Regions from separate parts of the Metabacillus sp. KH_069 genome, predicted to be linked through region 3. Evidence: a T-box and tRNA genes for the amino acid it is inferred to sense, from the RefSeq annotation. Region 3 holds a T-box; the other regions hold tRNA genes.
What was found. A T-box is a leader RNA that pairs with one kind of tRNA and senses whether it is charged. The one in region 3 lies ahead of leuS (leucine--tRNA ligase), so its partner is inferred to be a tRNA-Leu.
Positions count from the first base shown of each region.

Region 1: it encodes a tRNA-Leu, which carries the amino acid that the T-box ahead of leuS (leucine--tRNA ligase) is inferred to sense. The anticodon was not compared.
Region 2: it encodes a tRNA-Leu, which carries the amino acid that the T-box ahead of leuS (leucine--tRNA ligase) is inferred to sense. The anticodon was not compared.

Region 1 is NZ_CM174460.1:638,259-645,920, forward strand. Features, by position in the region: rRNA gene AC3ISE_RS03300 (23S ribosomal RNA) at 1-2,189, shown strand, start outside; rRNA gene rrf (5S ribosomal RNA) at 2,319-2,434, shown strand; tRNA gene AC3ISE_RS03310 (tRNA-Asn) at 2,450-2,524, shown strand; tRNA gene AC3ISE_RS03315 (tRNA-Ser) at 2,529-2,618, shown strand; tRNA gene AC3ISE_RS03320 (tRNA-Glu) at 2,633-2,707, shown strand; tRNA gene AC3ISE_RS03325 (tRNA-Val) at 2,724-2,799, shown strand; tRNA gene AC3ISE_RS03330 (tRNA-Met) at 2,843-2,919, shown strand; tRNA gene AC3ISE_RS03335 (tRNA-Asp) at 2,923-2,998, shown strand; tRNA gene AC3ISE_RS03340 (tRNA-Phe) at 3,172-3,247, shown strand; tRNA gene AC3ISE_RS03345 (tRNA-Thr) at 3,261-3,336, shown strand; tRNA gene AC3ISE_RS03350 (tRNA-Tyr) at 3,347-3,431, shown strand; tRNA gene AC3ISE_RS03355 (tRNA-Trp) at 3,450-3,523, shown strand; tRNA gene AC3ISE_RS03360 (tRNA-His) at 3,551-3,623, shown strand; tRNA gene AC3ISE_RS03365 (tRNA-Gln) at 3,660-3,734, shown strand; tRNA gene AC3ISE_RS03370 (tRNA-Gly) at 3,794-3,868, shown strand; tRNA gene AC3ISE_RS03375 (tRNA-Cys) at 3,877-3,950, shown strand; tRNA gene AC3ISE_RS03380 (tRNA-Leu) at 3,970-4,058, shown strand; tRNA gene AC3ISE_RS03385 (tRNA-Leu) at 4,079-4,159, shown strand; gene AC3ISE_RS03390 (hypothetical protein) at 4,604-5,110, shown strand; gene AC3ISE_RS03395 (carbohydrate ABC transporter permease) at 5,418-6,359, shown strand; gene AC3ISE_RS03400 (carbohydrate ABC transporter permease) at 6,359-7,186, shown strand; gene AC3ISE_RS03405 (ABC transporter substrate-binding protein) at 7,269-7,662, shown strand, end outside.
Region 2 is NZ_CM174460.1:105,544-113,205, reverse strand. Features, by position in the region: gene AC3ISE_RS00595 (CtsR family transcriptional regulator) at 1-215, opposite strand, end outside; rRNA gene rrf (5S ribosomal RNA) at 667-782, opposite strand; rRNA gene AC3ISE_RS00585 (23S ribosomal RNA) at 875-3,804, opposite strand; rRNA gene AC3ISE_RS00580 (16S ribosomal RNA) at 4,041-5,590, opposite strand; tRNA gene AC3ISE_RS00575 (tRNA-Ala) at 5,744-5,819, opposite strand; tRNA gene AC3ISE_RS00570 (tRNA-Pro) at 5,835-5,911, opposite strand; tRNA gene AC3ISE_RS00565 (tRNA-Arg) at 5,916-5,992, opposite strand; tRNA gene AC3ISE_RS00560 (tRNA-Leu) at 6,012-6,100, opposite strand; tRNA gene AC3ISE_RS00555 (tRNA-Gly) at 6,110-6,181, opposite strand; tRNA gene AC3ISE_RS00550 (tRNA-Leu) at 6,191-6,271, opposite strand; tRNA gene AC3ISE_RS00545 (tRNA-Lys) at 6,285-6,360, opposite strand; tRNA gene AC3ISE_RS00540 (tRNA-Thr) at 6,532-6,607, opposite strand; tRNA gene AC3ISE_RS00535 (tRNA-Val) at 6,699-6,774, opposite strand; rRNA gene rrf (5S ribosomal RNA) at 6,811-6,926, opposite strand; rRNA gene AC3ISE_RS00525 (23S ribosomal RNA) at 7,019-7,662, opposite strand, start outside.
Region 3 is NZ_CM174460.1:3,462,083-3,469,744, forward strand. Features, by position in the region: gene AC3ISE_RS17425 (rhodanese-like domain-containing protein) at 170-484, opposite strand; gene leuS (leucine--tRNA ligase) at 839-3,253, opposite strand; T-box leader at 3,358-3,589, opposite strand; gene AC3ISE_RS17435 (DUF4257 domain-containing protein) at 3,758-4,081, opposite strand; gene AC3ISE_RS17440 (3-hydroxybutyrate dehydrogenase) at 4,323-5,099, opposite strand; gene AC3ISE_RS17445 (GntP family permease) at 5,118-6,437, opposite strand; gene AC3ISE_RS17450 (CoA transferase subunit B) at 6,449-7,123, opposite strand; gene AC3ISE_RS17455 (CoA transferase subunit A) at 7,138-7,662, opposite strand, start outside.

The sequences.
Region 1 (7,662 bases), 1.6 Mb from region 3:
CAGGGTGAAGTTCAGGTAACACTGAATGGAGGCCCGAACCCACGCACGTTGAAAAGTGCGGGGATGAGGTGTGGGTAGCGGAGAAATTCCAATCGAACCTGGAGATAGCTGGTTCTCTCCGAAATAGCTTTAGGGCTAGCCTCAAGTATGAGAGTCTTGGAGGTAGAGCACTGATTGGACTAGGGGCCCTCATCGGGTTACCGAATTCAGTCAAACTCCGAATGCCAAAGACTTGCTCCTTGGGAGTCAGACTGCGAGTGATAAGATCCGTAGTCAAGAGGGAAACAGCCCAGACCACCAGCTAAGGTCCCAAAGTATACGTTAAGTGGAAAAGGATGTGGAGTTGCTTAGACAACCAGGATGTTGGCTTAGAAGCAGCCACCATTTAAAGAGTGCGTAATAGCTCACTGGTCGAGTGACTCTGCGCCGAAAATGTACCGGGGCTAAACGTATCACCGAAGCTGTGGACTGTTCTTACGAACAGTGGTAGGAGAGCGTTCTAAGGGCGTTGAAGCTAGACCGTAAGGACTGGTGGAGCGCTTAGAAGTGAGAATGCCGGTATGAGTAGCGAAAGAGGGGTGAGAATCCCCTCCACCGAATGCCTAAGGTTTCCTGAGGAAGGCTCGTCCGCTCAGGGTTAGTCGGGACCTAAGCCGAGGCCGAAAGGCGTAGGCGATGGACAACAGGTTGATATTCCTGTACCACCTCCTCACCATTTGAGCAATGGGGGGACGCAGGAGGATAGGGCAAGCGCGCTGTTGGATATGCGCGTCCAAGCAGTTAGGCTGAGAAGCAGGCAAATCCGCTTCTCATATAAGGCTGAGCTGTGATGGCGAGGGAAATTTAGTACCGAAGTTCCTGATTCCACACTGCCAAGAAAAGCCTCTAGCGAGGTGAGAGGTGCCCGTACCGCAAACCGACACAGGTAGGCGAGGAGAGAATCCTAAGGTGAGCGAGAGAACTCTCGTTAAGGAACTCGGCAAAATGACCCCGTAACTTCGGGAGAAGGGGTGCTTTTTAGGGTTCATAGCCCTGAAAAGCCGCAGTGAATAGGCCCAGGCGACTGTTTAGCAAAAACACAGGTCTCTGCGAAGCCGCAAGGCGAAGTATAGGGGCTGACGCCTGCCCGGTGCTGGAAGGTTAAGGGGAGAGGTTAGCGCAAGCGAAGCTTTGAACCGAAGCCCCAGTAAACGGCGGCCGTAACTATAACGGTCCTAAGGTAGCGAAATTCCTTGTCGGGTAAGTTCCGACCCGCACGAAAGGCGTAACGATCTGGGCACTGTCTCAACGAGAGACTCGGTGAAATTATAGTACCTGTGAAGATGCAGGTTACCCGCGACAGGACGGAAAGACCCCGTGGAGCTTTACTGTAGCCTGATATTGAATTTTGGTACAGCTTGTACAGGATAGGTAGGAGCCTTGGAAGCCGGAGCGCCAGCTTCGGTGGAGGCATTGGTGGGATACTACCCTTGCTGTATTGAAATTCTAACCCACAGCCCTGATCGGGCTGGGAGACAGTGTCAGGTGGGCAGTTTGACTGGGGCGGTCGCCTCCTAAAATGTAACGGAGGCGCCCAAAGGTTCCCTCAGAATGGTTGGAAATCATTCGCAGAGTGTAAAGGCACAAGGGAGCTTGACTGCGAGACCTACAAGTCGAGCAGGGACGAAAGTCGGGCTTAGTGATCCGGTGGTTCCGCATGGAAGGGCCATCGCTCAACGGATAAAAGCTACCCCGGGGATAACAGGCTTATCTCCCCCAAGAGTCCACATCGACGGGGAGGTTTGGCACCTCGATGTCGGCTCATCGCATCCTGGGGCTGTAGTCGGTCCCAAGGGTTGGGCTGTTCGCCCATTAAAGCGGTACGCGAGCTGGGTTCAGAACGTCGTGAGACAGTTCGGTCCCTATCCGTCGTGGGCGCAGGAAATTTGAGAGGAGCTGTCCTTAGTACGAGAGGACCGGGATGGACGCACCGCTGGTGTACCAGTTGTCTTGCCAAAGGCATCGCTGGGTAGCTATGTGCGGAAGGGATAAGTGCTGAAAGCATCTAAGCATGAAGCCCCCCTCAAGATGAGATTTCCCATCACGTAAGTGAGTAAGAACCCTGAAAGATGATCAGGTTGATAGGTCTGAGGTGGAAGCGCGGTGACGTGTGGAGCTGACAGATACTAATCGTTCGAGGACTTAACCACAGTCTAATAAAGTGTAACATTTAAGTGAATCTTGTTATCAAACGTTATCTAGTTTTGAAAGAATAACTTCTTTCGAAAAAAAAGCTTGAAATCTTCGGATTTCATAGTATAATAATTTTTGTCACTATGTCTGGTGATGATGGCAAAGAGGTCACACCCGTTCCCATGCCGAACACGGAAGTTAAGCTCTTTAGCGCCGATGGTAGTTGGGGGTTTCCCCCTGTGAGAGTAGGACGTTGCCAGGCTAGTGAAAATATTATTCCGCAGTAGCTCAGTGGTAGAGCTATCGGCTGTTAACCGATCGGTCGTAGGTTCGAGTCCTACCTGCGGAGCCATTTTGGAGAGCTGTCCGAGTGGCCGAAGGAGCACGATTGGAAATCGTGTAGGCGGTAACCCGTCTCAAGGGTTCGAATCCCTTGCTCTCCGCCACTATTTATATAAATGGCCCGTTGGTCAAGCGGTTAAGACACCGCCCTTTCACGGCGGTAACACGGGTTCGAATCCCGTACGGGTCACCAACATCATTTTCACTGCGGAGGATTAGCTCAGCTGGGAGAGCATCTGCCTTACAAGCAGAGGGTCGGCGGTTCGAGCCCGTCATCCTCCACCATCTTTACTGAATACAGCAGCACAAAAACTTCATTTATTATTGTCGCGGGGTGGAGCAGTCTGGTAGCTCGTCGGGCTCATAACCCGAAGGTCGCAGGTTCAAATCCTGTCCCCGCAACCAAATGGTCCCGTGGTGTAGCGGTTAACATGCCTGCCTGTCACGCAGGAGATCGCCGGTTCGATCCCGGTCGGGACCGCCATTCTTAATTAAAAAAGAATAAAATGGCTTGGTAGCTCAGTCGGTAGAGCACGATCGAATAAGCTTCGAAGCATAAGCATCAGCGCACAAATTGAGCTGCTCCTTGGCTAAGCTTACTGAAATTTGGGCGAAGGTTTCAAGAATGTATCATTATTGTACTACAAATTATAAAATGGCTTGGTAGCTCAGTCGGTAGAGCAAAGGACTGAAAATCCTTGTGTCGGCGGTTCGATTCCGTCCCAAGCCACCATTTACACTTAAATGCCGGTGTAGCTCAATTGGTAGAGCAACTGACTTGTAATCAGTAGGTTGGGGGTTCAAGTCCTCTTGCCGGCACCACTTACAGTGTGGAGGGGTAGCGAAGTGGCTAAACGCGGCGGACTGTAAATCCGCTCCCTCCGGGTTCGGCGGTTCGAATCCGTCCCCCTCCACCATTTTCATAAAAAGAATATAGGGGTATAGTTTAAAGGTAGAACAGAGGTCTCCAAAACCTCCGGTGTGGGTTCGAGTCCTACTACCCCTGCCAATTTAATTAATCTTATATAGTATAATGGCGGTTGTGGCGAAGTGGTTAACGCACCAGATTGTGGCTCTGGCATTCGTGGGTTCGATTCCCATCAGTCGCCCCTTTTTTTTACTTAATAGGGTTTTTATTTTTGTTTTGGGCTATAGCCAAGCGGTAAGGCAACGGACTTTGACTCCGTCATGCGCTGGTTCGAATCCAGCTAGCCCAGCCATTTTTCATTAAGAGTCATCTTTGTGCAGCTCCTGCATAAACTACATTACAAAGCGATTTGCGGAAGTAGTTCAGTGGTAGAACACCACCTTGCCAAGGTGGGGGTCGCGGGTTCGAATCCCGTCTTCCGCTCCAATAGTTGAGGCGGCATAGCCAAGTGGTAAGGCAGAGGTCTGCAAAACCTTTATCCCCGGTTCAAATCCGGGTGTCGCCTCCAATTTTTATTTATCACCCTTGCCGGGGTGGCGGAACTGGCAGACGCACAGGACTTAAAATCCTGCGGTAGGTGACTACCGTACCGGTTCGATTCCGGTCCTCGGCACCATCTTCATCACAATTTCATTTGCCGGTGTGGCGGAATTGGCAGACGCGCACGACTCAAAATCGTGTTCCTCTGGAGTGTCGGTTCGACCCCGACCACCGGTATCATTGAACAGTATGTCAAGCTGTCAAATTAACGTTTCTTACACTTTGTAAGGAACGTTTTTATTTATCTCCAATATACGATTTTTACAAAAATATCGTGTACATAAAATCGTGTGCGTACCAGTCATTAAACAAAGATAAATTTAAAATGGCATGAGTAGTAAAGGAAATTGATTTTAAAACAGCTTTTTCTTTATTTATTGATGATTGCCAAATTAGGAATCTAAGACTCAATTCAATATTACAGTTGGATTAACTTTATGTTTAAACATAAAAACACAAAACCCAATGTTTAATGCAAAACGAAAGCAGAGGATTTTTGTAGCGGTTAGAAACAAAAAAGGCTTACGAGCGCTCTCACTATATCTTATATTTTCAAATCCGTTACCTTCAAAGAAAATCATTGGAGGCAGGTTTTAATAACAACAATATTGGGGGTCAACTATGAAATATTCAAAGAAAGTTGTAATTGTTAGTCTTGGTTTAGGGTTAGCAATCGTAATCGGTGCAACCACTATTGTTCCAGCTGCTATTCAAGGAAAAGAAAAAGTTTCATATGAAGAACTTGAGAAGCAACTAACTTCAACTAAAAGAGAACTTAAAGAAACAAAGGCGGCTTTAGCATCTTGTGAAGCACCATCAGAAGCAGAAAAGCATGCTATGAATCTTGAACCTAATAAATCTTATAAAGTCAATGAACTTGGAGATTTTAAATCTGGAGAAAGAATTACCCCTGGAATATATATTGTGAAACTGGTAGATCCAAAATCTGAAGGAACTATTTATACATTCGCTGAAGGTTCAACTCAGGAATATGAAAATCACAAATCGTTCTCTATACTTGGTGGAATAGATCCTAACAATACAGTTAACGATACTTGGACTTTTGTTGTAGATCCTAACGATACTATTCTTTCAGATGTTCCTGTAAAGATGTTCCGAGCAAATTAATTTATACGAAATTCAATGAGGTCCTAGAAGTCCATTCTAGGACTTCTTTATTTTTTACCAAGTTTTAAAAAGAACCTCTGCTTGTCTATTGTTATTAAGAGTATTAGCGGTTCTTTTTAAAAGCTTTAAAATTTCAAGATGTGACCAAAGACCGTCTTGCATCGGTCATTTTTCCGCTAGGACAAGATTTTGTACCTGCATCTAGTCAAAATAATACACCATCTTAGTCAATTTAGTATCCCTATATAAGTAAGCGCTACCATTATAATAAAAGAAAGCGATTACAATAAAAGGGGTGGTGATACGGTTGGAAACGAAAATTCAAACGAATCCGGTAAGCACGAAATCTCATTTGGAGGCAGTACCTAAAAAGAAATTTAAGTTTAAGAGCTTACTAACATACGCTGCCTTTGTTGGACCGGCACTTTTATTTTTCTTAGTTATTCAAATTCTTCCGTTCTTAATGGGTCTTTATTATTCATTTACTTCATGGAATGGAGTCAGCTCGGCTGTTGAGTGGGTTGGGATTGAGAATTATAAGAAGATCTTTACGAACGATCCGGCCTTTTTTAATTCCTTTATGTTTACGACGAAATTTATGTTTGCGGCAGTTATTATTAGTAACTTAATAGGTTTTGCGTTTGCATTGATTTTAAATGCTGCGCTTAAAACCAAGAACATATTGCGGACCGTGTTTTTTATTCCTAATGTTATCGGCGGATTGCTGCTCGGGTTTATCTGGCAGTTCATTTTTGTAAAAGGGTTTGCTTCGATTGGAAACATGACAGGCATCGAATTTTTCAAAATGCCGTGGCTTGGGGATGAAACGACAGCGTTCTGGGGGATTGTCATCGTGTTTGCATGGCAGACCAGCGGTTATATGATGGTCATCTATATTGCAGCGCTTCAAGGTGTGGATAATTCATTGCTCGAGGCTGCGAAAATGGATGGAGCATCAAGCTTTACACTTTTAACAAAAATCATTATTCCGTTAATTTTACCGGCATTTACGATTTGTCTGTTCTTAACGATTTCAATGGCATTCAAGATCTTTGACCTGAATATTTCCCTAACAGGCGGAGGGCCATTTAATTCAACTCAGTCTGTAGCGATTAATATTTATCAGGAAGCCTTCCAGAACAATCGTTATGGATTAGGTACAGCGAAGTCCATTCTGTTCTTTGTAGTAGTGGCAATCTTTACTACTGTTCAGGTTATGATGACGAAGAAGAGGGAGGTTGAGGCATAATGGGCAGCCGGTATACTAGCAGAACGTTTATATTAGAACTGATAGCGATTGCCGTCGCGCTCATTTTCCTTATCCCGTTTTATTTCGTGCTGGTCAACTCAGTTAAGCCGTTTGCAGCAATCCTCATTGATGCTGCAGCTTGGCCGAAGGAATTCATGTTTTCTAACTATGCCAAGGTGTGGGAGATCATTAACTTCCCGCGCGCTTTCTGGAACTCCTTTGTGATTACCGTTTTCAGTAATATTGGGTTAGTTATCATCAGCTCGATGGCTGCGTGGAAAATGGTCCGCACGCCAGGGAAGTTCAGCAAGATTCTTTTCATTCTTTTCGTAGCTGCCATGGTCATCCCGTTCCAGACGGTGATGATTCCGCTCATGAAGCTTGGCGGCACGCTCGGAATCACAAATAGTATTCCAGGCTTAATCATGATGTACTTTGGATTTGGTGTTCCGCTGTCGCTGTTCTTATATCACGGCTTCGTAAAGACAGTTCCTGTGGAGATTGAAGAATCAGCGAAAATTGACGGATGCAGCGAGTTCGGAGTGTTTTGGAGAATCGTTTTCCCTCTTCTAAAACCGATTACTGTTACAGTCGTTATTTTGAACACGCTATGGATCTGGAATGATTATCTGCTTCCATTGCTTGTGCTTCAGGATGCAGAGCTGCGGACGATCCCGCTTGCAGCAAGCTCATTCTTTGCTCAGTATACGAAGCAGTGGGATATGGGTCTAGCAGCTTTAGTGCTCGGTATTACACCGGTAGTAATCTTCTTCTTATTCTTGCAAAAGCACATTATCAAGGGAATTGCTTCAGGCTCAATCAAGTAGATATAAAGTTTCTGCATTCATTGGATGTAATGGATGCAGAAAATTATATAATATTATAGTTATCAAGGAGGTCAAACCATTCATGAAACGCTTTCTGTTATTATGTATGTCTTTAGTATTCGTATTTGGTATTATGGCTGGCTGTTCTTCTAAAGAAACGGCTAAAGATGGTGAGTCAGGCGGAGATTCTAAGTCTGGTGATGAAGTAGTAACGCTTAATTTCTTCCAGTTCAAAGTTGAAATTGCGGATCAGCTTCAAGCGATGATTAAAGAATTCGAAGCTGAGCATCCAAACATTAAAGTTAAGCTTGAAACAGTGGGCGGAGGTGCCGATTACGGTGCAGCGCTTAAAGCAAAATTTGCTTCAGGTGAAGAGCCGGATATTTTCAACAACGGCGGATTTAAAGAATTAGAGCTTTGGAAAGAAAAGTTAGCTGATCTATCAGGCGAGCCATGGGTTGAGCATGTTCTTCCAA
Region 2 (7,662 bases), 1.1 Mb from region 3:
TTAATGATTCGAATATAGCCTCCTCCGCCTCTCTTACTTTCTACTATATACCCTCTTTCAATAGTAAAACGCGTATTAATCACATAATTTATTTGTGAGGGCACACATTGAAACTTATCTGCAATCTCGCTTCTTTTGATCTCAACGATTTCTTTGCCGCTCGTTGTGAGCACCTGCTTCAAATACTGTTCAATGACATCCGAGATATTCCGCACTCCGCCTCCCCCTAACTTGACTTTGACTATATTTGACTTTAACACTAATATAAAACGAACTTCACTTTTTTTCAACTTATAACCACTCATTTATCTATTTCCATTATTAACGGCACTGAAACGTTTTTAAACAGGAATAACCATTTTATTTACGCGATGCTAAAAGGTTTTTAGAATAAGAAGTTAAAAATTAGGAGGTTTAGTTATATATACGTTTTAAAAACATGATTCATGAAAGAGAATATCTTTTTAGCTATAAAAGCTGAAGTTGCCAAGGACAGGCAGAGAATGGCTATTTTCGATGTTATTCAGGTTGGGGATGTGAATAGGATTTGTCTTCCTCACATTGGTTTGATGCTCGTATAGTCGAAGGTGATTCTTGTGTGCAGCTCCCTAAAATAAGCGCTCCATACAAAAAAGAACAGCATCTCTGCTGTTCTCCTTTATGCGTGCCTGGCAACGTCCTACTCTCACAGGGGGAAACCCCCAACTACCATCGGCGCTAAAGAGCTTAACTTCCGTGTTCGGCATGGGAACGGGTGTGACCTCTTTGCCATCATCACCAGACAATATGCAATTGATTAGAAAGAATGTTATTCTTTCAAAACTAAATAACGTATGATAACAAGATTCACTTAAATGTTACACTTTATTAGACTGTGGTTAAGTCCTCGAACGATTAGTATCTGTCAGCTCCACACGTCACCGCGCTTCCACCTCAGACCTATCAACCTGATCATCTTTCAGGGTTCTTACTCACTTACGTGATGGGAAATCTCATCTTGAGGGGGGCTTCATGCTTAGATGCTTTCAGCACTTATCCCTTCCGCACATAGCTACCCAGCGATGCCTTTGGCAAGACAACTGGTACACCAGCGGTGCGTCCATCCCGGTCCTCTCGTACTAAGGACAGCTCCTCTCAAATTTCCTGCGCCCACGACGGATAGGGACCGAACTGTCTCACGACGTTCTGAACCCAGCTCGCGTACCGCTTTAATGGGCGAACAGCCCAACCCTTGGGACCGACTACAGCCCCAGGATGCGATGAGCCGACATCGAGGTGCCAAACCTCCCCGTCGATGTGGACTCTTGGGGGAGATAAGCCTGTTATCCCCGGGGTAGCTTTTATCCGTTGAGCGATGGCCCTTCCATGCGGAACCACCGGATCACTAAGCCCGACTTTCGTCCCTGCTCGACTTGTAGGTCTCGCAGTCAAGCTCCCTTGTGCCTTTACACTCTGCGAATGATTTCCAACCATTCTGAGGGAACCTTTGGGCGCCTCCGTTACATTTTAGGAGGCGACCGCCCCAGTCAAACTGCCCACCTGACACTGTCTCCCAGCCCGATCAGGGCTGTGGGTTAGAATTTCAATACAGCAAGGGTAGTATCCCACCAATGCCTCCACCGAAGCTGGCGCTCCGGTTTCCAAGGCTCCTACCTATCCTGTACAAGCTGTACCAAAATTCAATATCAGGCTACAGTAAAGCTCCACGGGGTCTTTCCGTCCTGTCGCGGGTAACCTGCATCTTCACAGGTACTATAATTTCACCGAGTCTCTCGTTGAGACAGTGCCCAGATCGTTACGCCTTTCGTGCGGGTCGGAACTTACCCGACAAGGAATTTCGCTACCTTAGGACCGTTATAGTTACGGCCGCCGTTTACTGGGGCTTCGGTTCAAAGCTTCGCTTGCGCTAACCTCTCCCCTTAACCTTCCAGCACCGGGCAGGCGTCAGCCCCTATACTTCGCCTTGCGGCTTCGCAGAGACCTGTGTTTTTGCTAAACAGTCGCCTGGGCCTATTCACTGCGGCTTTTCAGGGCTATGAACCCTAAAAAGCACCCCTTCTCCCGAAGTTACGGGGTCATTTTGCCGAGTTCCTTAACGAGAGTTCTCTCGCTCACCTTAGGATTCTCTCCTCGCCTACCTGTGTCGGTTTGCGGTACGGGCACCTCTCACCTCGCTAGAGGCTTTTCTTGGCAGTGTGGAATCAGGAACTTCGGTACTAAATTTCCCTCGCCATCACAGCTCAGCCTTCACGAGAAGCGGATTTGCCTACTTCTCAGCCTAACTGCTTGGACGCGCATATCCAACAGCGCGCTTGCCCTATCCTCCTGCGTCCCCCCATTGCTCAAATGGTGAGGAGGTGGTACAGGAATATCAACCTGTTGTCCATCGCCTACGCCTTTCGGCCTCGGCTTAGGTCCCGACTAACCCTGAGCGGACGAGCCTTCCTCAGGAAACCTTAGGCATTCGGTGGAGGGGATTCTCACCCCTCTTTCGCTACTCATACCGGCATTCTCACTTCTAAGCGCTCCACCAGTCCTTACGGTCTAGCTTCAACGCCCTTAGAACGCTCTCCTACCACTGTTCGTAAGAACAGTCCACAGCTTCGGTGATACGTTTAGCCCCGGTACATTTTCGGCGCAGAGTCACTCGACCAGTGAGCTATTACGCACTCTTTAAATGGTGGCTGCTTCTAAGCCAACATCCTGGTTGTCTAAGCAACTCCACATCCTTTTCCACTTAACGTATACTTTGGGACCTTAGCTGGTGGTCTGGGCTGTTTCCCTCTTGACTACGGATCTTATCACTCGCAGTCTGACTCCCAAGGAGCAAGTCTTTGGCATTCGGAGTTTGACTGAATTCGGTAACCCGATGAGGGCCCCTAGTCCAATCAGTGCTCTACCTCCAAGACTCTCATACTTGAGGCTAGCCCTAAAGCTATTTCGGAGAGAACCAGCTATCTCCAGGTTCGATTGGAATTTCTCCGCTACCCACACCTCATCCCCGCACTTTTCAACGTGCGTGGGTTCGGGCCTCCATTCAGTGTTACCTGAACTTCACCCTGGACATGGGTAGATCACCTGGTTTCGGGTCTACGACCACGTACTAAAACGCCCTATTCAGACTCGCTTTCGCTGCGGCTCCGTCTCATCAACTTAACCTTGCACGGGATCGTAACTCGCCGGTTCATTCTACAAAAGGCACGCCATCACCCATTAACGGGCTCTGACTACTTGTAAGCACACGGTTTCAGGATCTTTTCACTCCCCTTCCGGGGTGCTTTTCACCTTTCCCTCACGGTACTGGTTCACTATCGGTCACTAGGGAGTATTTAGCCTTGGGAGATGGTCCTCCCTGCTTCCGACGGGATTTCTCGTGTCCCGCCGTACTCAGGATCCACTCTGGAGGGAACGAAGTTTCGACTACAGGGTTTTTACCTTCTCTGACGGACCTTTCCAGGTCGCTTCATCTACCCCGTTCCTTTGTAACTCCGTATAGAGTGTCCTACAACCCCAAGAGGCAAGCCTCTTGGTTTGGGCTAATTCCGTTTCGCTCGCCGCTACTTGGGAAATCGCGTTTGCTTTCTCTTCCTCCGGGTACTTAGATGTTTCAGTTCCCCGGGTCTGCCTTCAATATCCTATGTATTCAGATAAAGATACTGTTCCATTACGAACAGTGGGTTTCCCCATTCGGAAATCTCTGGATCAAAGCTTACTTACAGCTCCCCAAAGCATATCGGTGTTAGTCCCGTCCTTCATCGGCTCCTAGTGCCAAGGCATCCACCGTGCGCCCTTCATAACTTAACCTAAATGGTCAGCCGCATCATTAGATGCGTTTCGCATTTCGTTGTTTGTTTAGACATAAATGTCTAGAAAATCACTAATTATGGTAAGCGTAAATCTCAGTGAATTACTTGTTATCAATTACGTTATCTAGTTTTCAAAGAACAACCGACAAATCAGAAGATTTGTCTTCTATCATATAGAGAGAATGATCTCTCAAAACTAAACAAAAACCAAAAGCGTCCTCATATATTCCTTAGAAAGGAGGTGATCCAGCCGCACCTTCCGATACGGCTACCTTGTTACGACTTCACCCCAATCATCTACCCCACCTTAGGCGGCTGGCTCCTTGCGGTTACCCCACCGACTTCGGGTGTTGCAAACTCTCGTGGTGTGACGGGCGGTGTGTACAAGGCCCGGGAACGTATTCACCGCGGCATGCTGATCCGCGATTACTAGCGATTCCAGCTTCATGCAGGCGAGTTGCAGCCTGCAATCCGAACTGAGAATGGTTTTATGGGATTGGCTAAACCTCGCGGTCTCGCAGCCCTTTGTACCATCCATTGTAGCACGTGTGTAGCCCAGGTCATAAGGGGCATGATGATTTGACGTCATCCCCACCTTCCTCCGGTTTGTCACCGGCAGTCACCTTAGAGTGCCCAACTGAATGCTGGCAACTAAGATCAAGGGTTGCGCTCGTTGCGGGACTTAACCCAACATCTCACGACACGAGCTGACGACAACCATGCACCACCTGTCACTTTGTCCCCCGAAGGGGAACCTTCTATCTCTAGAAGTGGCAAAGGATGTCAAGACCTGGTAAGGTTCTTCGCGTTGCTTCGAATTAAACCACATGCTCCACCGCTTGTGCGGGCCCCCGTCAATTCCTTTGAGTTTCAGTCTTGCGACCGTACTCCCCAGGCGGAGTGCTTAATGCGTTAGCTGCAGCACTAAAGGGCGGAAACCCTCTAACACTTAGCACTCATCGTTTACGGCGTGGACTACCAGGGTATCTAATCCTGTTCGCTCCCCACGCTTTCGCGCCTCAGCGTCAGTTACAGACCAGAGAGTCGCCTTCGCCACTGGTGTTCCTCCACATCTCTACGCATTTCACCGCTACACGTGGAATTCCACTCTCCTCTTCTGCACTCAAGTTTCCCAGTTTCCAATGACCCTCCCCGGTTGAGCCGGGGGCTTTCACATCAGACTTAAGAAACCGCCTGCGCGCGCTTTACGCCCAATAATTCCGGACAACGCTTGCCACCTACGTATTACCGCGGCTGCTGGCACGTAGTTAGCCGTGGCTTTCTGGTTAGGTACCGTCAAGGTGCGAGCAGTTACTCTCGCACTTGTTCTTCCCTAACAACAGAGTTTTACGATCCGAAAACCTTCATCACTCACGCGGCGTTGCTCCGTCAGACTTTCGTCCATTGCGGAAGATTCCCTACTGCTGCCTCCCGTAGGAGTCTGGGCCGTGTCTCAGTCCCAGTGTGGCCGATCACCCTCTCAGGTCGGCTACGCATCGTTGCCTTGGTGAGCCATTACCTCACCAACTAGCTAATGCGCCGCGGGCCCATCTGTAAGTGACAGCCGAAACCGTCTTTCCAACTTGAACCATGCGGTTCAAGATACTATCCGGTATTAGCTCCGGTTTCCCGGAGTTATCCCAGTCTTACAGGCAGGTTGCCCACGTGTTACTCACCCGTCCGCCGCTAACCTGCTGGAGCAAGCTCCAGCAAGTCCGCTCGACTTGCATGTATTAGGCACGCCGCCAGCGTTCGTCCTGAGCCAGGATCAAACTCTCCGAAGAAAATTTGTGACTCATTTTGTTGCTGACTTAAAAATTTAAAACGTTTGGTACGCTTTTGGTTTTGTTTAGTTTTCAAAGATCATTTGCTTCAAGAGCAACTTTTAAATCATATCATTGTTGAAATACTAAGTCAACAACTTTTTTAAAAGTAATTGGTGGAGCCTAGCGGGATCGAACCGCTGACCTCCTGCGTGCAAGGCAGGCGCTCTCCCAGCTGAGCTAAGGCCCCAATTAAAAACGGAAATGGTCGGGAAGACAGGATTCGAACCTGCGACCCCTTGGTCCCAAACCAAGTGCTCTACCAAGCTGAGCTACTTCCCGTATATGGCGCGCCCGATAGGAGTCGAACCCATAACCTTTTGATCCGTAGTCAAACGCTCTATCCAATTGAGCTACGGGCGCATATATAATATGAAATAAGTGGTGCCGAGGACCGGAATCGAACCGGTACGGTAGTCACCTACCGCAGGATTTTAAGTCCTGTGCGTCTGCCAGTTCCGCCACCCCGGCGCAAGTAAGAGCGGAAGACGGGATTCGAACCCGCGACCCCCACCTTGGCAAGGTGGTGTTCTACCACTGAACTACTTCCGCAAAATATGATGCGGGTGAAGGGACTCGAACCCCCACGTCAAAGACACTAGATCCTAAGTCTAGCGCGTCTGCCAATTCCGCCACACCCGCATATTAAGGAAAATGGTGTGCCATGAAGGACTCGAACCTTCGACCCTCTGATTAAAAGTCAGATGCTCTACCGACTGAGCTAATGGCACTTAGTTAAGAAAACACTCTTTAGTTTTGCAAGACACCCAAATCTCAGAAAGATTATTCAAGTAGTGGCTCGATTTGTGTGCTGAAGCATAAGCTTCGAAGATTACTCGATCGTGCTCTACCGACTGAGCTAATGGCACTTAGTTATTCAATGAAGCATACTTCGGTAAAACTGGTGCCGGCAAGAGGACTTGAACCCCCAACCTACTGATTACAAGTCAGTTGCTCTACCAATTGAGCTACACCGGCATTTTAATAGTATGAAGTACAACTTTGTTTATTCACTTGATAAAGTCGTCCTGATCTCAGGAAACCTAGTCAAGCAGCAGTAAGAAATAAATGGTGGAGGATGACGGGCTCGAACCGCCGACCCTCTGCTTGTAAGGCAGATGCTCTCCCAGCTGAGCTAATCCTCCACTACAGCACTTTCGTGCTTAAGTATAATGTATACTGCCTGGCAACGTCCTACTCTCACAGGGGGAAACCCCCAACTACCATCGGCGCTAAAGAGCTTAACTTCCGTGTTCGGCATGGGAACGGGTGTGACCTCTTTGCCATCATCACCAGACAATATGCAATTGATTAGAAAGAATGTTATTCTTTCAAAACTAAATAACGTATGATAACAAGATTCACTTAAATGTTACACTTTATTAGACTGTGGTTAAGTCCTCGAACGATTAGTATCTGTCAGCTCCACACGTCACCGCGCTTCCACCTCAGACCTATCAACCTGATCATCTTTCAGGGTTCTTACTCACTTACGTGATGGGAAATCTCATCTTGAGGGGGGCTTCATGCTTAGATGCTTTCAGCACTTATCCCTTCCGCACATAGCTACCCAGCGATGCCTTTGGCAAGACAACTGGTACACCAGCGGTGCGTCCATCCCGGTCCTCTCGTACTAAGGACAGCTCCTCTCAAATTTCCTGCGCCCACGACGGATAGGGACCGAACTGTCTCACGACGTTCTGAACCCAGCTCGCGTACCGCTTTAATGGGCGAACAGCCCAACCCTTGGGACCGACTACAGCCCCAGGATGCGATGAGCCGACATCGAGGTGCCAAACCTCCCCGTCGATGTGGACTCTTGGGGGAGATAAGCCTGTTATCCCCGGGGTAGCTTTTATCCGTTGAGCGATGGCCCTTCCATGCGGAACCACCGGATCACTAAGCCCGACTTTCGTCCCTGCTCGACTTGTAGGTCTCGCAGTCAAGCTCCCTTGTGCCTTTACACTCTGCGAATGATTTCCAACCATTCTGAGGGAACCTTTGGGCGCCTCCGTTACATTTTAGGAGGCGAC
Region 3 (7,662 bases):
TAAAGAAGCTATTCCGGCAAGTAAAAATGTGAATCTGGCAAGTAACCTATAAGCTTACTCTCAATGATTGTAGGCTTATTATCTTGAACCCGGGTCCTAACAATCCTTCGCTCAATAAATGCCAAAACATTAAAAAAATCCCTGTTCTAAACAGGGATCCTACTTAACTTTAACCTAATTCACTTTTGCGTTTTGTATCGCCTTTCCAGTCAAGCATGCCGCCGGCCATATTTGTAACCTTATAGCCTTGTTCCTCAAGATATGAGCAGACATTTCCGCTGCGTCCGCCTGAGCGGCAGATGATGATATATTCTTTCTCTTTATCAAAAGCATCGAGCTTTTCAGGGATTTCTCCCATTCGAATGTGTTTCGCTTCTGGTATCATGCCTTCTTCTACTTCGTCATCTTCACGAACATCTACAAGATTCAATGTTTCGCCGCTTTTAAGTTTCTTATGTAATGCTTCTGTCGAAATTTCTTTCATTTAGATTACTCCCTTTCACTAGCAGATGAGTTTATTATACCAAAACGTAGTCTGCCCATACCAGTTTAAGACATCTATGCTGCGATAACAGAAAAAAGCAGGCACTGCATCAGCGCCTGCATCTGTTTTTCTTATTGTTAAACTCCGCCTTCTAAATGCTCGGTCAGTCAAACCCAGACTTTCGGGGATTCCTTATCTGCCTGACTGCGCTGAACAGGCGGTTTCGCTTTTCTCATTGTCCAGCTCCACCTCCTAACTCCTCGGTCAGAAAGGATTCGGCAGTAAAGGCAAAAAGCGCCTTTTCTGCCGAATCCTTATCTGCCTGTCGGAGCTGAACAGTCGGTTCCGCTTTTCTTAGTTTGCTACGATGTTTACCAGCTTTCCTGGCACCGCAATGATTTTACGGACTGTCTTGCCGTCTACTTGTTCTTTAACTGCAGCATCAGAAAGGGCAATTTCCTGCATTTCCTCGCGTGTTGCATCTTTTGGAACATGCAGTTTTGCTTTTAATTTGCCGTTGACCTGAACAACAATTTCAACTTCATCTTCAACTAATTTGCCTTCGTCATAAGCCGGCCATGTTTCATAGGAAATCGTTCCTTCATGTCCAAGCTTTTCCCATAATTCCTCAGCAAGATGCGGAGCAACCGGAGACAATAATTTCACAAATCCTTCCATGTAGGCTTTCGGAAGTACAGTTGCTTTGTATGCTTCGTTGATGAATACCATCAATTGAGAAATGGCTGTGTTAAATCGCAAGCCCTCGTAATCTTCCGTTACTTTCTTAACTGTTTGATGGTAGACGCGCTCTAAGCTGTCAGACATGTCATCTGTCACTTTTGGACTTAATGCCCCGTTGTCTTCAATGAACAAACGCCATACACGATCCAAGAAACGGCGTGCTCCGTCTAATCCTTTTTCAGACCATGCAATTGAGGCTTCAAGCGGTCCCATGAACATTTCGTATAAACGTAAAGTATCTGCTCCGTGACTTGCTACAATATCATCCGGATTTACAACGTTTCCTTTAGATTTACTCATTTTCTCATTGTTTTCGCCAAGAATCATTCCCTGATTGAACAATTTTTGGAATGGCTCTTTTGTCGGCACAATTCCAAGGTCATATAAAACCTTATGCCAAAATCTTGCGTACAGCAAGTGAAGAACGGCATGCTCTGCTCCGCCGATATACGTATCAACAGGAAGCCACTCTTTAATTTTTTCAGGATCAGCAAGATGATCTGAATTTTTCGGATCAATATAGCGCAAGTAGTACCAGCAGCTGCCTGCCCATTGAGGCATTGTATTTGTTTCACGTCTGCCTTTTTTGCCTGTTTCAGGATCTGTCACATTCACCCATTCTTCAATCACGGCAAGCGGTGATTCGCCTGTGCCGGATGGACGGATTTCAGTTGTTTTCGGCAATGTTAACGGAAGCTGATCTTCAGGTACCGCAGACATTGTGCCGTCTTCCCAATGAATGATCGGAATCGGCTCACCCCAGTAGCGCTGACGGGAGAAAAGCCAGTCGCGCAGACGATATGTGATTTTCTTTTCGCCTTTTTTATTTGTTTCAAGCCAGTTAATCATATTTTCGATGCCGTCTTGTTTATTTAAGCCATTAAGGAAGTCAGAGTTTACATGTAGTCCATCACCAGTGTAAGCTTCATTCTCAACATCTCCGCCTTCTACTACTTCTTTAATAGGAAGATCGAATGTTTTTGCAAACTCATAGTCTCTTTCATCATGAGCCGGAACCGCCATAATAGCTCCTGTTCCATAGCTGACTAAAACATAATCGGCAATCCAGATTGGCATTCTCTCGCCATTTGCAGGATTTAATGCATAGGCGCCTGTGAATACACCCGTTTTTTCTTTAGCTAAATCTGTTCTTTCAAGGTCACTTTTGCTTTTCACTTTATCGATATAAGCAGCAACCGCTTCTTGTTGATCTTCAGTTGTAATCTCTTTTACAAGCGCATGCTCAGGTGCAAGCACGGCATAAGTTGCTCCGAAAAGAGTATCAGGACGAGTAGTGAAAACAGTGAACGATTGTTCATGACCATCAATGCCGAAATGAACGTGAGCACCTTCTGAACGGCCAATCCAATTGCGCTGCATTTCTTTAATGCTCTCAGGCCAATCCACTTCTTCCAAGTCTTCAATTAATCTGTCAGCATAAGCAGTAATTTTAAGCATCCATTGTTTCATTGGACGGCGCTCAACAGGGTGTCCGCCACGTTCACTTTTGCCGTCAATGATTTCTTCGTTTGCCAAAACCGTTCCCAGTGCAGGACACCAGTTTACAGCTACTTCATCAACGTATGCCAATCCTTTTTTATATAATTGAAGGAAGATCCATTGTGTCCATTTGTAATATTCAGGGTCCGTTGTATTGATTTCACGATCCCAGTCATATGAAAAGCCCAGGCTCTGAATTTGACGGCGGAACGTATTAATATTTTTTGCTGTAAATTCAGCAGGATCATTTCCTGTGTCAAGCGCGTACTGCTCAGCCGGAAGACCAAATGCATCCCAGCCCATTGGATGAAGAACATTGAACCCCTGCATCCGTTTTACGCGGGACAAAATGTCTGTTGCCGTAAAGCCTTCAGGGTGTCCTACGTGCAAACCTGCTCCTGATGGATACGGAAACATATCCAGCGCGTAAAACTTCGGTTTGCCTTCGTCTTCTGTTGTTTTAAATGTTTTATTTTCAAGCCAGTAATTCTGCCATTTTTTCTCAACTTTTTCGTGCTTAAAACTCATATAGATCCTCCTCAAATTGGTGCGTTGCTCTTCGCTTTTAGTATTCAGTCTGAACGGCTGTCCCCCGGATTAAACCGCACAATAGAAAAAAACCTCTCATCCCAATAAGGGACGAGAGGTTTGATTTCCCGCGGTACCACCCAATTTAGCGCCAGCAATAGGCACTCACTTAAGCATCCGTAACGTGGATCACGACAGACATTACTGTGCAGTCAGAACTGCAGTTGACGTCTGTAACTCAAAGACGAGTTCACAGACAATAGATGATTGACTCGCACCTGCCGTCAATTCTCTGAGCATCTAAAGTCTGCTACTATTCCTTATCACCGTTCATATCGTATACCTTTATATATTGTATTTTATAGAATTTGTTACCGTGATGCAAGTTGTTAAATGAAGAAAAAGCGGAAATCGGATGATGGGCGGCAGAGATATTCAATTTCTGCGAAATGAGAAGTGTAAGATGTTGAGAGATTAAGAAGTGAGTTTGCTGTCATCAGGAGGTTATTTTGCTTGACGCTCATTGTCTTTTTCTGGCTGCACTGCGCTGTCCTGCTGCTGTCTGACAAAGTCAAAACTCCTTAGTACCGCTTCCCCGCTGTACCCAGCGATAATTGAAAGCACGACAAGCTGAAATGAGGATGAGGGTTCTGTAGATAAAACAAGCAGGATTGAAGCTGTTATTCCCATTGCAATATCTTCCCAGAATCCTAAGTAGATAAACCGTTTCGTCATTCTTGGTTTTTCTATCCTTCCTTTCTTTTTAATATGACCGAGTAAACCCATTAACCCCCCAATCAATGACGCCACAACTACTGTCTGCAGCATAAGATCACCTTCCTAAAGCCGTAATAATTTCGGCACGCGACTTCAGGTACAAGATAGTTAAGCTTCTCTTTGCTTGTACAGATTTATGAAAAAATAGAAGCTTGTTTTACTTCCATTATATGTGAATGGAGGTAAAACAAGCTTGATTAAATAGAAGGAATTTTCAGGAAACTATTTATCATACTTTTTCACTAGACCGAACGTTTTTTCGGTTTTTAGAATAAGCGATAAGTACCATTTATCACTGCACCGTGTAGCCTCCATCAATGACAGCTGCCTGACCAGTGACTCCTTTTGCTTTTTCACTTGCCAAAAATAATGCATAGTCAGCAATTTCAGACACTTGAAGCAATCTTTTTTGCGGGACAAGCGGATAGATGACTTCCTCCAGAACACTTTCTAAAGGAACATTTCTTGTCTTTGCAAGATCACTCAGCTGATTTCTGACAAGCGGCGTGTCGACGTAACCGGGACAAATGGCATTAACCGTGATTCCGTCTGCAGCACCCTCAAGCGCTGCAACTTTTGTTAATCCAATCACACCATGTTTGGCACTGTTGTAGGCGGATTTTCCGGCAAAACCGACAAGACCGTTTATTGATGATAAATTGATGATTCTGCCGAATTTCTGCTTCTTCATGATTGGAAAAACATGTTTCGTAGCAATAAATGGTGCAACAAGCATCACATTGATAAGAAGCTCAAATTTTTCTGTCGGGAAATCTTCAATCATTGAGACATGCTGAAGTCCTGCATTATTCATTAAGATATGAATGGTGCCAAATTCTTCTACTGTCTGCGAAATGGCTGCCGCAATATCATCTTCACTTGTCACATTGCATTTTATACCGATCGCCTCATACCCTAATGCTTTCAATGATTCGGCACTTTCTGCTACTTTTTCTTCGTTTAAATCTGTCAGGGCTACTTTAGCTCCGTTTTCTGCAAAAGCCTTTGCCATTTCATAGCCAATGCCCTGCGCAGCTCCTGTTATAAAAACAACTTGATCTTTTTCCAAAATCGTAAACCTCCAGTATTAGATTCCCAGTCCAAGAGAGAACAAGATGATTGCAAGTATTGTTCCTAATAGAGGAACAATAACAGTTACTGCTCCAACTGCACCGTAAGCTGCCTGGTGAGACTCTCCGCAAATTGCGCGAACCGTCGTAACAACATAACCATTGTGCGGCAATGAATCAAGCGCTCCGGAAGAAATCGAGATTGTGCGGTGAAGTGCTTCCGCGTTGACACCCATATCCAAATAGTGAGGCGCAAGCAACGGAAGGGCAATTGCCTGACCGCCAGATGATGAACCTGTCATACCGGCAATAACACTGACCGCGATGGCTCCGCCGATCAGAGGGCTTCCAGGGATGCTCGTCATTGCATTGACAGCGGTTTCAAATGCAGGCACTGCTTTAGCAACGCCGCCAAATCCTACTACAGCTGCTGTGTTCCCGATTGCTATAAGAGCACCCATCGTTCCTTCGGATACAGCGTTCCAGAACGATTTGAAATATTTTCTGTTTAATAAATAAGTCGCGATTACACCGCCAAGGAGAGCGATAATTAAAGCAGACTGCTTTAAAGAATCATGGAAAATAAATGAGATGATAAGGACGACCAGCAGCGGAACCAGTCCAAGGAACGGATTCGGCAAATCACGGTTTTCATTTTTAGGATCATTATCCCTCGCTTCAAACCTTTCCCCTTTGCCGACTGCTTTGCTGATCATTCGTTTCAGCCACCAGTAGCCGAAAATCATCATGAAGATGGCAACGATTAAGCTGACTTCCCAGCCTGCATATGGAGTTGTACCTAAAAACTCAATTGGGATCCAGTTTTGAATCTCAGGAGATCCAGCTGAAGTCATCGTAAAAGTAACAGAACCAAATGCAAGTGCTGCCGGAATAAAACGGCGCGGCAGGTCAGCCTGTCTGAATAAGCTGATTGCCATAGGGTACACAGAGAACGCTACAACGAATAAGCTTACGCCTCCGTATGTCAGTACAGCACAGGCAATAACAATTGCCAAAACAGCGCGCTTCATCCCAATTTTGGATACGATCCACTGGGAAACGCTGTCTGCTGCACCGCTGTCCTCCATTACCTTACCGAATATGGCTCCAAGCAGGAACATTAAGTACCATGAGGTAACAAAACTTGAGAACCCTGTCATATAATTTCCTACGAAATTGGCTTCCCCTTCGCCTACAAGCTGCGGAAACAGCGGCATTCCGCTCAGAACTGCTACAAATAATGCGCATAATGGACCTGCAACAAGCAGGTTCATGCCTTTCATTGTTAAAAAAATTAATAATGCCAGACCGCCGATTAATCCGATCATGCTTAACATTTACATTCCCCCTAGTCCAACTGTCTCTGTTTTAAAAGATGTTCACTGACAATCAGTTCAGGCTCTGTAACCGCCTGAATTTCTTCCACAGTATAACCGTCATAAACCTGGGCAAGCTTCAGACCATCCTCAGTCACGTCTATAACAGCCCGGTCTGTAATAATCCTGTTTACTACGCCTTTTCCGGTAAGAGGAAGCGAGCATTCCTTTACAATCTTAGGAGCTCCATTTTTAGAGACATGCTCCATAATCACAACAATTTTTTTTGCACCATGCACAAGATCCATAGCGCCGCCCATGCCTTTAATCATTTTTCCGGGAATCATCCAGTTTGCTAGATCGCCTGAAGCCGATACCTCCATTCCTCCGAGGATGGCGAGATCAATATGTCCCCCCCGGATCATCCCGAAAGATTCTGCACTGCTGAAATAACTTGCTCCATTAATCGCGGTAACGGTCTCTTTCCCTGCATTGATTAAATCCGGATCCACCTGATCTTCTGAAGGAAATGGCCCAATTCCGAGCAGACCATTTTCAGATTGCAGCACCACTTGCTTATTTTCTGAAATGAAATTTGCGACAAGCGTTGGCATACCTATTCCTAAATTTACATAGTAACCGCTTTCAATTTCCTGTTCGGCTCTTATTGCGATTTTTTCCCTCTGTGTATACTTCTCTCCTGTCATCCTTTTCACCTCCATTACACTTTTTGGACGGTCAATCTCTCAATCTTCTTTTGCTGTACACCTTGAATAAGGCGCTGAACATAAATGCTTGGTGTTTGGATATGCTCTGGATTTAAGTCTCCTACCTCGACAATTTCTTCCGCCTCCGCAATCGTTATTTTTCCGGCAGCTGCCATCATCGGATTAAAATTTTGAGCCGTTTTGCTGTAAATTAAATTTCCCCACTTATCTGCAATGGCCGCTCTGATCAAGCTGAAGTCAGCTGTTAGTGCAGTCTCCAGTACATATTCTTTCCCATCAAAAACGCGGCTTTCCTTATCTTCTGCGATTTGTGTGCCTACTCCTGCAGGTGTGAAGAAAGCGGGGATGCCTGCTCCTCCAGCACGGATCTTTTCAGCTAAGGTGCCTTGCGGCAAAAGCTCGACCTCAAGCTCGCCTGATAAAACCTGGCGCTCAAATTCCTTATTTTCGCCAACATAAGATGCAACCATTTTTTTTATTTGACGATTTTTCAAAAGCAGTCCAAGACCCCAATCATC